2 regions of the Brevundimonas sp. TWP2-3-4b2 genome follow, and region 2 is predicted to be linked to the other one. Evidence: predicted binding sites of a transcription regulator. Region 2 holds the regulator's gene; the other holds the start of a gene.
The links. The regulator LexA, encoded in region 2, represses DNA repair genes until DNA is damaged. The targets are predictions, from matches to a motif close to ATGTTCNCNANNTGTTCT.
Positions count from the first base shown of each region.

Region 1: the regulator LexA is predicted to act here: its motif matches at 6,334-6,351, upstream of recA (recombinase RecA).

Region 1 covers NZ_JAFCWB010000001.1:93,025-100,740, reverse strand. The annotation lists gene ACP7AS_RS00480 (DUF2939 domain-containing protein) at 1-241, shown strand, start outside; gene ACP7AS_RS00475 (DUF2939 domain-containing protein) at 321-878, shown strand; gene alaS (alanine--tRNA ligase) at 875-3,553, opposite strand; gene ACP7AS_RS00465 (FAD-binding domain-containing protein) at 3,695-4,954, shown strand; gene recA (recombinase RecA) at 5,155-6,237, opposite strand; gene ACP7AS_RS00455 (DUF1223 domain-containing protein) at 6,400-7,179, opposite strand; gene ACP7AS_RS00450 (M20/M25/M40 family metallo-hydrolase) at 7,239-7,716, opposite strand, start outside.
Region 2 covers NZ_JAFCWB010000003.1:152,954-160,669, forward strand. The annotation lists gene gltA (citrate synthase) at 1-1,053, opposite strand, end outside; gene gltX (glutamate--tRNA ligase) at 1,118-2,542, opposite strand; gene ACP7AS_RS07775 (ComEC/Rec2 family competence protein) at 2,541-4,682, shown strand; gene lexA (transcriptional repressor LexA) at 4,749-5,441, opposite strand; gene trpC (indole-3-glycerol phosphate synthase TrpC) at 5,681-6,469, opposite strand; gene trpD (anthranilate phosphoribosyltransferase) at 6,466-7,500, opposite strand; gene ACP7AS_RS07795 (anthranilate synthase component II) at 7,500-7,716, opposite strand, start outside.

The sequences.
Region 1 (7,716 bases), on a different contig from region 2:
GGACGCGACGACGACCGGTGGGCCGATGCCCCGTCCGGTCTATTGGGGCATCAACCGCGCCCGGATGAGCGCCACCGACGAGGGCGGCTCGCAGACCATCTTCACCTTCGAGCGCAAGGGTCCGTTCGAATGGAAGCTGGTTCATGTCGGCCTCCCCGAGGGTGTGGCACCCGTCACGCCATCCCGCGCCGCGCCGCCCGCGCCTCCGGTTGTGGGCAACAGCGGTGGCAAGGGCGGTTGATCCACCGCCGGCGCTGGCCATGCGCCACGATTCCCGGCTACCGTGAGCGGGTGGGGGCGTTTCGGCGCCAGAGGGAAGAATGACCAGAAAGATTATCGCCGGCGTCGCCATGGCGGCCGTGGCCGTGTTTGTGCTGGCCTGGGCCATCTCCCCGATCCTCGCGGCGCAGGGCCTGATCCGGGCCGCCAAGGCCGGTGACGAGCGCGGGATCGAACAGCGGGTCGACTTCCCGTCGCTGCGTGCCAGCCTGAAAGATGAGCTGAACGACGAATTGGTCGAGCGGATGCGGCGCGATCCGCGCGTGGTCGAGAGCGGGCTGGGCGGGCTGGGCATGATGCTGGCCCCCATGCTGCTGTCGGGTGCCGTGGACACCCTGGTCACGCCCGAGGTGGTGGCCAATATGGTCACGACGGCCGAGGCACCGGACCCGACCAGGCCGAGCGATCCCGATCCCGCCGACAAGCGCGATGGAAACGATATTCACCAGTCCTGGGGCTATCGCAGCCTCAATGAGTTCGCGGTGACCCTGACCGACCGTGACCGGCCGGACGACCATCTGGCCCTGATCCTCGAGCGGCGGGGCCTGTTCGACTGGAAGCTGGCCGCGGTGGACCTGCAGAGCGCGCCGGCGGTTTAACCGGCCAGCGCCGCCCGTACCGCCGCCAGACCCGCCTCGGCCCGGGATCCATCCGGCGCGCCGCCCTGGGCGAAGTCAGCCTTGCCGCCCGCGCCCTGTCCGCCCATGGCGATGACGGCCGCGCGGGCCAGATCGGCGGCGTTCACCGTTCCCGTGATGTCCCAGGTGACGGCCACGGTGATCGCGGCCTTGCCGTCGGTGACCCCGATCAGGGCCACGACCCCCGATCCCACCTGGGTGCGGAACTCCTCGGCCACGCCGCGCAGGCCCTTGCCATCGACGCCGTCCAGCACGCGGGCGATCAGCTTGACGCCGTTGATCTCTTCCGGCGCGGCATGGGCGGAGGCACCGCCGCCGCCCAGGGCCAGTTGTTTCTTCAGGTCGGCGACCTGCTTCTCCAGCGCGCGGCGGTCGGCGGTCAGGGCCTCGACCCGGGCCGGCACATCGGCGGGCTGGACCTTGAAGCTCTGGGCCAGGGTCTTCGCCACCCCGGCCTGGGCCAGCAGGTACTGGCGTGCGGCCTCTCCGGTCAGCGCCTCGATGCGCCGCACGCCGGCGGCGATGCCCGTCTCGGAGGTGATCTTGAACAGGGCGATGTCGCCGGTGCGGGCCACATGGGTGCCGCCGCACAGTTCGATCGAATAGGCCCCGTCTCCTGCCGCATCCTTGGCCGTCAGGGCGCGGCCGAGCGTCAGCACGCGGACCTCGTCGCCGTATTTCTCGCCGAACAGGGCGACCGCGCCAGCCTCGATGGCCTCCTGCGGAGCCATCATCTTCGTTTCGGCCGGCAGGTTCTGGCGGATGACGGCGTTCACCTCGTCCTCCATCCGAGCCAGTTCGTCCTCGGTGACCGGGGCGTTGTGGCTGAAGTCGAAGCGCAGCCGCTCGGCGTCGACCAACTGGCCCTTCTGGGCAACGTGGCCGCCCAGCACATTGGCCAGGGCCTTGTGGAGCAGGTGGGCGGCCGAGTGGTTGGCGCGGGTGGTCAGTCGGGCATCGGCGGCAGCGCGCAGCTGGACGCGCGCGCCGATGGCCAGGGTGCCCGAGGTGATCTCGACGTGGTGAGCGAACAGGTCGCCGGCGTGTTTCTGGACGTCCAGCACCGTGGCGGTGCCCTGCTGGCCCGAGGCGTCGGTCCATTCGATCTCGCCGCGGTCGCCGGCCTGGCCGCCGCCTTCGCCATAGAAGGGAGTCTGGTCAAACAGGACCTCGGCGGTCTCGCCGGCCGACAGGTCGTCCACGGACGTGCCGTCGCGCACGATGGCCAGAACTTCGCCCGAATCCTCGACGGCGTCATAGCCGGTGAAGACGGTGGGGCCGAGGCGATCGCGCAGGGCCAGCCATTCGCCGGTCGAGGCGGTCTGGCCCGAGCCGGTCCAGTGTTCGCGGCTGCGGGCCTTCTGCTCGTTCATGGCGGCGTCGAAGGCCTCAGTGTCGACGGTGAAGCCGCGCCGGCGCGCCTCGTCCTGGGTCAGGTCGAGCGGGAAGCCATAGGTGTCGTACAGGGTGAAGGCCGTCTGGCCGGACAGCACGCCGCCGTCGCCAAGGTCGCGCGCGGCGTCCTCCAGCAGGCCCATGCCCCGGCCGAGCGTGGTGCGGAAGCGGATCTCTTCCTGCTTCAGCGTGTCGGTGATGAAGGCCTCGGCCCGGCGCAGTTCGGGATAGGCCTCGCCCATCTCGGCCACGAGCGTCGGCACCAGACGGTGCATCAGCGGATCGGCGGCACCTAGCAGGTGGGCGTGGCGCATGGCCCGGCGCATGATCCGGCGCAGCACATAGCCGCGGCCCTCGTTCGACGGCGTGACACCGTCGGCGATCAGGAAGGACGAGCTGCGCAGATGGTCGGCGATGACGCGGTGGCTGGGCTGACGCTCGCCCTCGGCCCGGGTGTTGGTCGCGTCTTCGGACGCCGCGATCAGGGCGCGGAACAGATCGATCTCATAGTTGGAGTGCACGCCCTGAAGCACGGCGGCGATCCGCTCCAGACCCATGCCGGTGTCGATCGAGGGTTTGGGCAGGAGGGTGCGAGACCCATCCGCCGACTGCTCGAACTGCATGAAGACGTTGTTCCAGATCTCGACGAACCGGTCGCCGTCCTCATCCGGCGAACCGGGAGGGCCGCCCGGGATGTGGTCGCCATGGTCCCAGAATATCTCGGTGCAGGGGCCGCACGGGCCGGTGTCGCCCATCGACCAGAAATTGTCCGAGCCGGCGATGCGGATGATGCGCGATTCCGGCAGGCCGGCGATCTTCTTCCACAGGTCGAAGGCCTCGTCGTCGTCGATATAGACGGTGACCGTCAGGCGATCGGGATCGAGCGCGAACTCCTTCGTGCACAGGTTCCACGCCATCTCGATGGCGTGTTCCTTGAAATAGTCGCCGAACGAGAAATTCCCCAGCATCTCGAAGAAGGTGTGGTGGCGCGCGGTGTAGCCGACGTTGTCCAGATCGTTGTGCTTGCCGCCGGCGCGGACGCACTTCTGTGAGGAGGTGGCGCGCTTGTTGGCGCGGGTTTCCTGGCCGGTGAAGACGTTCTTGAACGGCACCATGCCCGCGTTGACGAACAGCAGGGTCGGGTCGTTCTGCGGCACCAGCGGTGCCGACGGCACCTTCTCGTGACCGTCGGCCGCGAAATAGTCGAGGAAGGTCGAACGGATCTGGTTCAGGCTGGACATGGGGCTATCGGCTTCGGGCAGGCGGAGATTGGGGAAGAGGCGTCATATAGGGCTTTGGGACGCAATGCATCATGCGCCGGGCGTTGGCGATGACGTCGCGTCGCAGCGACAGCCGTTTCGGCCCGGGCTACGGCGTTCGACATGTCCAGGCTTGAGGTTTCCAAGGGTGTGCCTCCGGGCGATGAGGGCCCGGGTCCCGGCGTCAGCGACAGTATCCTGCCCGGGTGGGATCCCTGTCGGGCCGCGGGTCTCGCGCGGCTCGAGACGTTCACGCCGCGGATGGGGCAGGCCTATGCGGCCAATCGCAACACCGACTTCGGACCCGGCCGCCATGAACAGGTGTCGGGGCTGTCGCCCTGGATCCGTCGGCGTCTGGTGACCGAGGAGACCGTGGTCCGGGCGGCGATCGCGTCCCCTGGCGCGCGCGGAGCCGACAAATTCGTTCAGGAGGTGCTGTGGCGCACCTACTGGAAAGGCTGGCTGGAGATGCGCCCTGAGGTCTGGAGCGGCTTTCAGTCGGAGCGGCCCCGCCATGACGCCGGGGCCGGCGCGGTTCGGGCCGCAGAGGAAGGCCGGACCGGCATCGAGGGCTTTGACGACTGGGCCCGGGAACTGGTCGCCACGGGCTGGCTGCATAACCATGCCCGGATGTGGTTCGCCTCGATCTGGATATTTACCCTCGGCCTGCCCTGGACGCTCGGGGCCGACTTCTTCCTGCGGCATTTGCTGGACGGGGACCCTGCCTCCAATACCCTGTCGTGGCGCTGGGTGGCGGGCTTGCAGACTCCGGGCAAGACCTATCTGGCGACGGCAGAGAATATCGCCCGCTTCAGTGACGGCCGCTTTCGACCGCAGGGCCTGGCCACCGTCGCCCGGCCCGTGGTCGGGGCCGCGCCTGCGCCGGCCCGCGCGCTGCCGCCGGCTCGTGATGGGATGCCCCACGGGCCCTGCCTTCTGTTGGTCACGTCAGAGGATATGACACCCGAGGACAGCGCGATATCGGGAGACATCCGGGCGGTGGTGTCAGCTGCCGAGCCGGGGCGCGAGCGGTTCGGCGCGCCGGCCGGCCGGTTCCTGGAGGGAGCCATGGCCGATATGGAGCAGCGGTGCCGGGCACGGTATCGGCTACCCGTGCAGCGGCTTGAGGTGCTGGACGGCCCGGCCCTGCTGGAGGCCGCCGCCGCCGTGGGCGCGCTCACGGTCGTCACCCCCTATGTCCCGGTCGGCCCGACCGCCTCTGCTCTCTGCGCCGCGCGTCCGTGGATCGAGGCTGCGGGGCTGGATCTGGTCATGCTCCGCCGCCCTTGGGATGAGGTGTTCTGGCCCTATGCGGACCGCGGCTTCTTCCCGTTCCGCGAACGATCGGAGGCCGGGTTGCGGTCGCTGGGGCTGCCGGTCTGAACAAAAAATGGCCGCCCGACCCGGCGGGGGTCGAGCGGCCGCTCCGTCCGGTCCGGCCAGTCGGGGTCGGATGGCGGGTCGACGGACCCGGCCGGAGAAGGTCGTGGTGCGGACAGCGGGTCCGGAGAGTTCGAAGCGCCCGGACCCCGGATCGAAAAACGTGTGTCCGAAGGGGCCAGGGCGTTCAGGTCTTCTGCCGATCAGCCCTCGAGGTCCTGCCCCTCGTCGGGCTCGGGCGTGCCCAGCAGTTCCTCGGCGATCTTGGTGGTGGATTTGCGCACCTTGGCCTCGATCGAGTCGGCGATGTCGGGATTGGCCTTGAGGAAGGCGCGCACATTCTCGCGGCCCTGGCCGATCCGCTGACTGTCGTAGGAGAACCAGCTGCCCGACTTTTCGACGATGCCCGCCTTGACGCCCAGGTCGATGATCTCGCCCAGTTTGGAGATGCCTTCGCCGTACATGATGTCGAAGATGACCTCACGGAACGGCGGTGCGACCTTGTTCTTGACCACCTTGACCCGGGTGGTGTTGCCGACGACTTCGTCGCGGTCCTTGATCGCGCCGGTGCGGCGGATGTCGAGGCGGACCGAGGCGTAGAATTTCAGCGCATTGCCGCCCGTCGTCGTCTCTGGCGAGCCGTACATGACGCCGATCTTGTGGCGGATCTGGTTGATGAACAGCACGATGCAGTTCGACTTGGAGATCGAGGCGGTCAGCTTGCGCAACGCCTGGCTCATCAGACGGGCCTGCAGGCCGGGCAGGCTGTCGCCCATCTCGCCCTCGATCTCGGCGCGCGGGGTCAGGGCGGCGACCGAGTCGATCACCACGATGTCCACGGCACCCGACCGCACCAGGGTGTCGACGATTTCCAGCGCCTGTTCGCCGGTGTCGGGCTGCGACACCAGCAGGTCGTCGAGGTTCACGCCCAGCTTCTGGGCATAGCCCGGGTCGAGGGCGTGCTCGGCATCGACGAAGGCGGCGGTGCCGCCGGCCTTCTGGATTTCAGCCACGGTGTGCAGGGCCAGCGTCGTCTTGCCCGAGCTTTCCGGACCGAACACCTCGATCACCCGGCCCCGGGGCAGGCCGCCGATACCCAGCGCCATGTCGAGGCCCAGCGAACCGGTCGAGACGGACGGAATTTCCGCCACGACCCCGCCCTTGCCCAGCTTCATGACCGAGCCCTTGCCGAAGGCGCGGTCGATCTGGGCGATCGCCGCCTCCAGCGCGCGCTGCTTGTCGCCGTCGTCCTTGCCCACCAATTTCAGATTCGCCTGAGCTGCCACCTTGCCACTCTCCCTTGCCATGATTCCCATCTGGTTTTCGGAAGAGACCCGCCTGGACCCGCTCCCTGTGAGATGCAGTTAGTACACGGTTTGTTCCGGTTGCCAATATGTTCTTTTCGACAGGCATCAGAACACCGGCGGCCTACGACCGAAACTGACGTGTCAGCTTCGCGCAGCGGCGAGGATCGGCCCGCCGCCGGGGGCCTGCACCAGTACCGCCGTGTTCAGACCCTGCCGGGAGGCGGCGGGAAGACGATAGCCCACGGTGCGGCCGTCCCAGGTGCCAAGACGCACCAGGTCGCGCACGACCGCGGCGTGGGGCAGGGTGCGGCCGCCGTTCTCGCCGCGCGCCACCGGGACATCGATCGGGCGCGGCTCATAGCGGATCAGCCAGACGTCGGCCGGGTGCGCGGGTGCGGTACCGCCGGCCAGGCCGACGGACGATTCGCCGAAGCGGAGGGTCGGGCCCGCAAAGGGGCGATGCTGCGTGATGAGAGCCTCGATCTCGGCCATCCGGCCGCCGACCACATCGGCGCGGCCGTCCACCACCACCTGGGGCGTCCAGACATTGTCGTTGCCGAGACCCCGCTGATAGGCGCGCTGGCGGCGCGTGAAGGCGTCTTGGGCAAATGTGTCCTTCCAGCCCAACTGGTCCCAGTAGGTCACGTTGAAGCTGAGGGCGAGCACGTCGGGCCGGGTGGCCAGTCGGACCAGATTGGCATTGGCCGGCGGGCAGGACGAACAGCCCTGGCTGGTAAACAGCTCGACCACCGAGAGCTGGCCTGCCGGTGCGGGCTCAGACGTCCGTGCGCTGCTCGGGGCGGCCGTCAGGACACCGCCGACGATGGCCGCGCCGACCGAGGCGATCGATCCGAACATGGCGAGGCGGCGGCCCAGGTCGTCGCGGCGGTGGATACGGGGGGCGGTGCGATGGACGGGCATGAGGACGGCTCCAGCAGGATTGCCGGAGTCTTCGCCGCAGCGAGCGGAAGGTTACACGATCAGCGGCCCGTCGCCGTCGCCCCTGCCGCCGCCGCCATCGGCTCGGCGGTCCGGGCGGTGAACGACAGGCCGCCGCCGACCAGCAGGACGGCCAGCGCCGCCATCAGCAGGCCCCGCGCCGTCGCCCGCTCGGGGCTCAACGGGCGGATGAACATCAGCACCAGCAGGCCCATCAGCACCAGCACGCCCGGCAGGTCCATGCCGATGCCGAGGAAGACCGTGTGCGACAGCCCCGCGATCCAGCCGCCGCCCAGCACGGCGGCCCCGGCGACGGGGGCCAGCGATCGGGCGCGGGTCAGGCCCGGATCGGCGAAGGCGGCCACGGCGGCCGTCAGGGCGGCCAGCAGGCCGGTCCAGATAAACAGGAAGGCCGCCTCGGGGGCAGCGGCCTGGGCCGCTGTGCCGATGATCAGGATCAGGCCGATCAGCCCGGTCCAGCCTCCCCAGGTCGAACGCGCCGCCAGGGTCGGGACCAGG
Region 2 (7,716 bases):
GGCGATACGCTCCAGCTCCTTGGCGACCTGGAACAGCGGGTCGTTGGGATCGCCGACGGCGGCCAGCACCTCGTCGGCACTCTCCTTCATCACCTTGGCGCGAGGGTCATAGTTTTTATACACGCGGTGGCCGAAGCCCATCAGCTTGTATTTCTTGGCCTTCACGCCCTCGATGAACTCCGGGATCTTGTCGGGAGTGCCGATCTCCTTGAGCATGTTCAGGGCTTCTTCATTGGCGCCGCCGTGCGACGGGCCCCAGAGGCAGGCGATGCCGGCCGCGATACAGGCGAACGGATTGGCGCCCGAAGACCCGGCCAGGCGGACGGTCGAGGTCGAGGCGTTCTGCTCATGGTCGGCGTGCAGGATGAAGATGCGGTCCATGGCCTTGGCCAGCACCGGATTGACCACATAGTCCTCGGCCGGGACCGCGAAACACATCCGCAGGAAATTCTCGGCGTAGGTCAGTTCGTTACGCGGCGAAACAAAGGGCTGGCCGATGTGGTATTTATAGGCCCGGGCCGCGATCGTGGGCATCTTGGCGATCAGCCGGATGGCCGAGATATTGCGCTGGACCGGATCATGGATGTCCAGGCTGTCGTGATAGAAGGCGGACAGGGCACCGACGGTACCGACCATGATCGCCATCGGATGGGCGTCGCGGCGGAAGCCTTCGAAGAAGCGGTCGAACTGGGCATGCAGCATGGTGTGCATGGTGATGTTCCGCTCGAAGGCTTCATACTCTGCTGCCGTCGGCAGTTCGCCGTGCAGCAGCAGGTGACAGACTTCGAGGAAGTTGGATTGCGAGGCCAGCTGGTCGATCGGATAGCCGCGGTGCAGCAGGGTGCCCACGTCGCCGTCGATAAAGGTCAGGGCGCTTTCGCAGGCGGCAGTCGAGGTGAAGCCGGGATCGTAGGTGAAGGCGTCGGTCGCGGCGTAAAGCTTACGAATGTCGATGACGTTCGGACCGGTCGAACCCGCCAGAACAGGCAGTTCGACGCTCTTGTCGCCGTAGGTGAGGGTCGCCGTGCCGGCGGGTTTGGCTTGTTCAGTCATTGCAGCCCCTGGGGGTTAGGCGGAGACCGGCGCGGAGAGGCGCAATCCACGGTCTGATGAATTGTCAGATAGTCTGTTGCAGCGCATCATCCAAGCGTCCGAGGCTTTCTTCGCGCCCCAAAGCCGCCAATGTTTTCGCGATGTCGGGCGAGACGCCGTCTCCGGTCAAGGCCGCGCGGACCGCAGGGCCGATCTTGCCGAAGCCGACCGCCTCTTCCTCGGCGAAGACCTTGAGTTCGGCCTCGAGCGCGAAGACGTCCCAACTGGCGAACAGTTTTAGTCGATCGCGCAGGCGGGCGATGCGTTCGCCCGATTCGCCCGTCAGCATGGGCAGGCCCTTTTCATAGACTTTCAGCGGTCGCGACCGCAGCACGAAGGCGGTCTGGTCGGCCAGTTCGAGCGCGGTTTTCGCCCGGTCCTTCACGAACGGCATGGCCTTGAGCAGACGCGCCTCGTCGTCGGGTCCGAGCGCGTGGCCGCGCGCCAGATGCATGTCCAGGGTCATCTTGGCCAGCCGGTCGTCATCGGCGAGGCGGATCCAGTGGGCGTTCACATGGGCCAGCTTGTCGAAGTCCAGCCGCGCAGGGGCCTTGCCGACCCCGTCCAGGTCGAACCATTCCATCGCCTGGGCGTCGTTGAACAGTTCGTCGTCGCCGTGGGCCCAGCCCAGCCGCGCCAGATAGTTGCGCATGGCCTCGGGCAGATAGCCCATGGCGGCATATTCGTGGACCGCCTGGGCCCCGTGACGCTTGGACAGTTTGGCGCCGTCCGGGCCGTGGATCAGGGGGATGTGGGCGAAGACGGGCCGTGCCCAGTCCAGGGCGTCATAGATCAGGCTCTGGCGTGCGGCATTGTTCAGGTGGTCGTCGCCGCGAATGACGTGGGTTACGCCCATGTCGTGATCATCCACGACCACGGCCAGATTGTAGGTCGGCGCCCCGTCCGAGCGCAGCAGGACCAGATCGTCGAGATCGTCATTGGCCCAGTTGACCGTGCCCTGGACCGCGTCCTCGACCGTCACCTGACCGGGCAGGGGACGGCGAAAGCGCACGACGTGCGCCCGGGACAGGTCGTCGACCGTCGGTTCGCGGTCACGCCAGGGCGATTCGAAGGTTCGGCGTTCGGCCTTGGCCAGATCGCGCAGGCGGCCGGTCTCATCGGCCGAGGTGAAGTCGCGGTAGGCGGCCCCGCGCTCCAGCAGCGCGTTGACGACTTCGCGGTGGCGATCGGCGCGACTGAACTGGAACACCGGTTCCTCGTCGGCGAACAGCTCCAGCCAGCTCAGACCGTCGAAAATGGCCTTTACCGCTTCGTCGGTCGAGCGTTCGCGATCGGTGTCCTCGACCCGGACGAGGAACTTCCCGTTGTGTCCCTTGGCATACAAATAGTTGAAAAGCGCCGTCCGGGCGCCTCCTATGTGCAGGGAACCGGTTGGCGAGGGGGCAAAGCGGGTGACGACGGCGGGCTTGGTATCAGATGGGGAGGCCATGGCGGGCGTTATAGCGCCGACGCCGCCAAAGCCCAGCCTCGGCGAACGGGCGCGTCTTTTCGTGAGGGACCAGGTGGCGGCCCAGACCCTGCGGTGGCGGATGTGGTCGCCCGTGGCGTTCGGCGGCGGTTGCGCCGGCTATTTCGCGCTGAAGAGCGAACCGTCCGCCTGGACGCTGGGGGTCGGGGCGATGGTGGCGGCGGGTCTGTGGCTCGGTGCCCGACGGCTGGCGCTGGGCCGGATGTGGACCCTGCCGCTGCTGATGCTGGCCTGTTTCACCCTGGGGGTCGCGGTCGCCAAGTGGCGGACGGATGCCGTCGCGGCCCCCATTGTCCCGGCCATGGCCGAGCCGACCCTCGTCGAAGGCTGGGTGATCGATGTCGACAGTCCGGGATCGGCCGGGCCCCGGGTGGTGATCGCGCCGGTGCGTATCCGGGGGCTGACGCCGGAACAGACGCCGGTCCGCCTGCGCGCGACCGTGCGGGGCGAGGTCCCGGCCCCGGGCCAGGCCGTGCGGCTGTTCGCCATCCTCAATCCGCCTCCGGCCCCGGCCAGCCCGGGGGCCTATGATTTCGGCCGCAACGCCTACTTCCAGAGCCTGGGCGGGGTGGCGTTCGCGCTCGGCGAGACCCGACCTGCGTATCTGGCACCGCCTCCCTGGCGGGTGCGGGCGGCCATGGCGGTCAACGGGATGCGGTTCGACCTGGCCAGCCGCATCGTCGCCCGTCTGGGCGAGCGGACCGGCGGAATCGCCGCCGCCATGACCACGGGGCAGGAGGCCTGGCTGAACCCGGACGACGTCGATGTGATGCGGGATTCCGGACTGGCGCATATCCTGTCGATCTCGGGCCTTCACATGGCTGTGGTCGGGGGCTTTGCGTTCTTCCTCGTGCGCCTGCTGGTCGCCGCCTGGCCCTGGCTGGCGCTCCGCGTGTCGGGCAAGAAGGTCGCGGCGGTCGGGGGCCTGCTGGCGGTCGGGACCTATCTGGTGGTCTCGGGCGCGCCGCCGCCGGCCGAGCGGGCGGCGATTACGGCGTCCATCGCCTTTATGGCCATCCTGCTGGACCGGCAGGCCATCACCATGCACGCCCTTGCAGTGGCGGCCTTCGCGGTTCTGTTGATGCAGCCCGAGGCGATCGTGACGCCCGGTTTCCAGATGTCATTCGCGGCCACCGCGGCTCTGGTGGCCCTGGTCGAGGCCTGGCCGCAGCGGCCGAAGGAACTCTCGGCTCCCCTGCCGATCCTGATCGTCCAGAGGGCCGGGGCCTGGCTGGGTGCCGCCATTCTGGCCAGTCTGGTCGCGGGCGCGGCGACCGGGCCCTTCGCCATGCAGCATTTCAACCGCACGGCCATGTACGGGCTGTTGGCGAACCTGGCGACGGCACCGGTGTCGGACTTTCTGATCATGCCAATGCTGGCACTGGGGGCCCTGCTGGAGCCGACGGGACTGGGCGCGCCCTTCCTGTGGCTGGCGGGGCAGGGGATCGGACTGATGCTGGCCATCGGCACATGGACGGCCGGACTGCCGGGCGCGGTGCGGACGGTGGCCAGTGCGCCGGATTACGTCCTGCCGATCGCCTTTCTGGGCGTGCTGTTCTGTTGTCTTTGGCGGGGACCGCTGCGGTGGCTGGGACTGCCGTTCGCGGCCGCCGTCATGCTGTGGCCGCGCAGCCCCACACCGGATGTCTGGATCGGCGACGGGGGAACCAATGCGGCGTTTGTCGAAGCGGGACAGGCGACGGTCATGCGGCCCGGCGTGCGCCAATTCGCGGTCGATGTCTGGTCGCGGAGACGCGGTGTGCTGCCGGTCGAGCGGGCCCCGGCGGGCTGGACCTGCAGCCGGTCTTCCTGCGCGCCCGACACGCCGTCGGCGGGTCCCCTCGCCCTGTGGTGGGGCAATCGGGCCCCGTCCCTGGAACAGGTCGACGCGATGTGCCGTGCGGCCCTGGTGGTCAGTGTGCGTCCGGTTGTTCCGGCACTGCCGGCGTCATGCGATGGACGGCTGGTGCTGGACGGCACCGACTATGCGCGCGGCGGGGCCGTTGAGCTGTGGCGTGACCGCACGCCATCCGGCCCGCGCTGGCGTGCGGTCTGGTCAGCGGACGTACGCGGCGACCGACCGTGGTCCCGGACCGGATAACGGCTGCGCCGCTTCCGGGATGACTAGGAAAGGCCGTTGTCATCCCGGACCTGATCCGGGACGGGGTCAGTGATAGCGGCGGATAAGGCCGACCAGCTTGCCCTGGACCTCGACCTGATCCGGGCCGAAGATGCGGGTCTCATAGTTGCGGTTGGCGGGCTCGAGCGCGATCGAGCCGCCCTTCTTGCGCAGCCGCTTCAGCGTGGCTTCCTCGCCCTCGACCAGGGCGACGACGATCTCGCCCGATGAGGCGGTGTCGACGCGTTTGATGACCACCATGTCGCCGTCGAGGATGCCGGCCTCGATCATGGAGTCGCCCTCGATCTCGAGCATATAGTGCTCGCCCGCGCCCAGCATGGCCTCGGGCACCGGATAGCGGGCGGTCTCGTGTTCGATGGCGGCGATGGGTGTGCCGGCCGCGATCTTGCCCATCATCGACAGCTCGCGGGTGTCGTTGGCCGGACTTGCGGGAAGAGAGCGGCCGCCGCCCTCGATGACGCCAGGTGTGAAACCCGCCCGACCGCGCGGGGCACCGGCGGTGGCCTGTTCCGGCATCTTGGTGACTTCCAGTGCCCGGGCGCGGTGCGCCAGACGGCGGATGAAGCCGCGTTCCTCCAGCGCCGTGATCAGCCGATGGATGCCCGATTTGGATGCCAGATCCAGCGCCTCCTTCATCTCGTCAAACGAGGGGGAGACACCGGTCTCCTTGATCCGCTCGTGGATGAACATCAGGAGTTCGTGCTGTTTGCGCGTGAGCATGGCGTCGAATCGTCCAGAACAAGGCGTGAACCGTTGCCGATGTTCTGTAAGTGTTCTTGCCTAATGTCAACTTAACGGGAGCGCGTCTCTCCTGGACCGTCATCCTCGGGCTTGACCCGAGGATCAGAGGTTCGTGGGTCCGGGTGGCGGGTAGGGCCCGACGACCGCGCCCCATCAGCCTGTATCGCGAGGCGGACGATCTGATCCTCGGGTCAAGCCCGAGGATGACGATGTTGGTTTCAGGCGAGCAGCGCTCGCGTCGCGGCCTCGACGTCGTCCTGACGCATCAAGCTTTCGCCGACGAGGATGGCCTGGGCGCGGCCGTCCGAGACGCGGGCGACGTCGTCCTTCGTGAAGATGCCGCTCTCGGCTACCAGCAGGGCACCGGCCGGGCTCAGCAGGGCCAGCCGTTCTGTCACCGCCAGGTCGACCTCGAAGGTCCGCAGCGAGCGGTTGTTGATGCCGACCAGATCGCCGCCCAGATCGCACGCCCGCGCCATTTCGGCCTCGTCGTGGGTCTCGATCAGGGCGTCCATCCCGAACCGACGTGCCTCGGCCAGCAGATCGGCGGTGAGGGCGTCGTCGATCATGGCGAGAATGATCAGGATGCAGTCGGCACCCAGGGCCCGGCTCTCGGCCACCTGCCAGGGATCGACGAGGAAATCCTTGCGCAGGCAGGGCAGGGCGGTCGCCTCGCGGGCGGCGACGAGGAAGGTGTCGTCACCCTGGAAGCTGGGGCCGTCGGTCAGGACCGACAGGCAGGCCGCGCCGCCCCGCTCATAGGCGCGGGCGATGGCGGGCGGGTCGAAGTCGGCGCGGATCAGGCCCTTGGAGGGGCTGGCCTTCTTGATCTCGGCGATCAGTGCCGGGCGGCCGGGCGTGGCGCGACGGTCAAGGGCGGCGCGGAAACCGCGCGGGGCGGAGGCCTGACGCGCCAGCGCCTCGACGGCGTCCTGCGAGGTCGCGGCCTTGCGGGCGGCCACGTCGATACGCTTGTAGGCGGCGATACCGGCCAGGACATCACTCACGCGGGGTCTTCCTCGATGACGGTGTTGGTGGCCGCGACCAGATCGGCGAGGGCCTTTGCCGCACGGCCGTCGTCGATGACGGCGGCGGCCTGGGCCGCCCCCTCGGCCAGATCGGCGGCGCGGTCGGCGACGACCAGGGCCGCGGCGGCGTTCAGCAGCACGATGTCGCGGTAGGCACCGGCCTGACCCGCCAGAAGATTTTGCAGGGCCAGGGCGTTCTGTTCGGCGTCGCCACCGCGCAGGGCTTCGATCGAGGCGCGGGGCAGGCCCGCGTCCTCGGGCGTGACGGTGAAGCGACGGACGGCCCCGTCCTTCCACTCCGCCACCTCGGTCTCGCCCGTGGTGGTCAGTTCGTCGAGGCCCTGGCCGTGGACGGTCCAGGCGCGGGTCGCGCCGAGTCGCCCCAGCACCTCGGCCAGCGGTTCCAGCAGGCGGGGGTCATAGACGCCCATGACCTGACGTTTCGCCCCCGCCGGATTGGACAGCGGCCCCAGGAGGTTGAAGACGGTGCGGAAACCGATCTCGGCGCGCACCGGCCCGACATGGCGCATGGCTCCGTGGTAGGCGGGGGCGAAGAGGAAGGCGATGCCGGCCTCGTCCAGCGAGCGGCGCTGCTGGGCCGGGCTGGCCTGCAGATTGACGCCGAGCACCGACAGGACGTCGGAGGACCCGGATTTCGAGCTCATGGCCCGGTTGCCGTGTTTGGCGACCTTCAGGCCCGCACCGGCCAGCACCAGAGCGGCGGCGGTGGAAATGTTGAAGGTGTGCTGGCCGTCACCGCCGGTGCCGCAGGTGTCGATGACGTCATAGGGATGGTCCAGCGTCAGGGCCGCATCGCGCATGGCGGTGGCGAAGGCGGCGATCTCTTCCACCGTCTCGCCGCGTATGCGCAGGGCGGTCACGGCCGCCGCGACCTGGGCCGGGGTGGGCTCGCCGCGCAGACAGGCGGCGAAGAAGGCATGGGCCTCGTCCGGGGACAGCACGCGGCCGTCGACCAGCTTGGCCAGCAGGGGCTTGAAGCCGTCAGCCATCAGACCATCGCCCGGCGTTTGACATTGGCCAGATCGAGGAAATTGGCCAGCAGATCGTGGCCGTGTTCGGTGGCGATCGACTCCGGATGGAACTGGACGCCGTGGATCGGCCGCGTCCGGTGCGCCAGTCCCATGATCTCGCCGTCGGCGGTCCAGGCGGTCACCTCCAGCACATCCGGCAGGGTTTCGCGGCGGACGGCGAGGCTGTGATAGCGG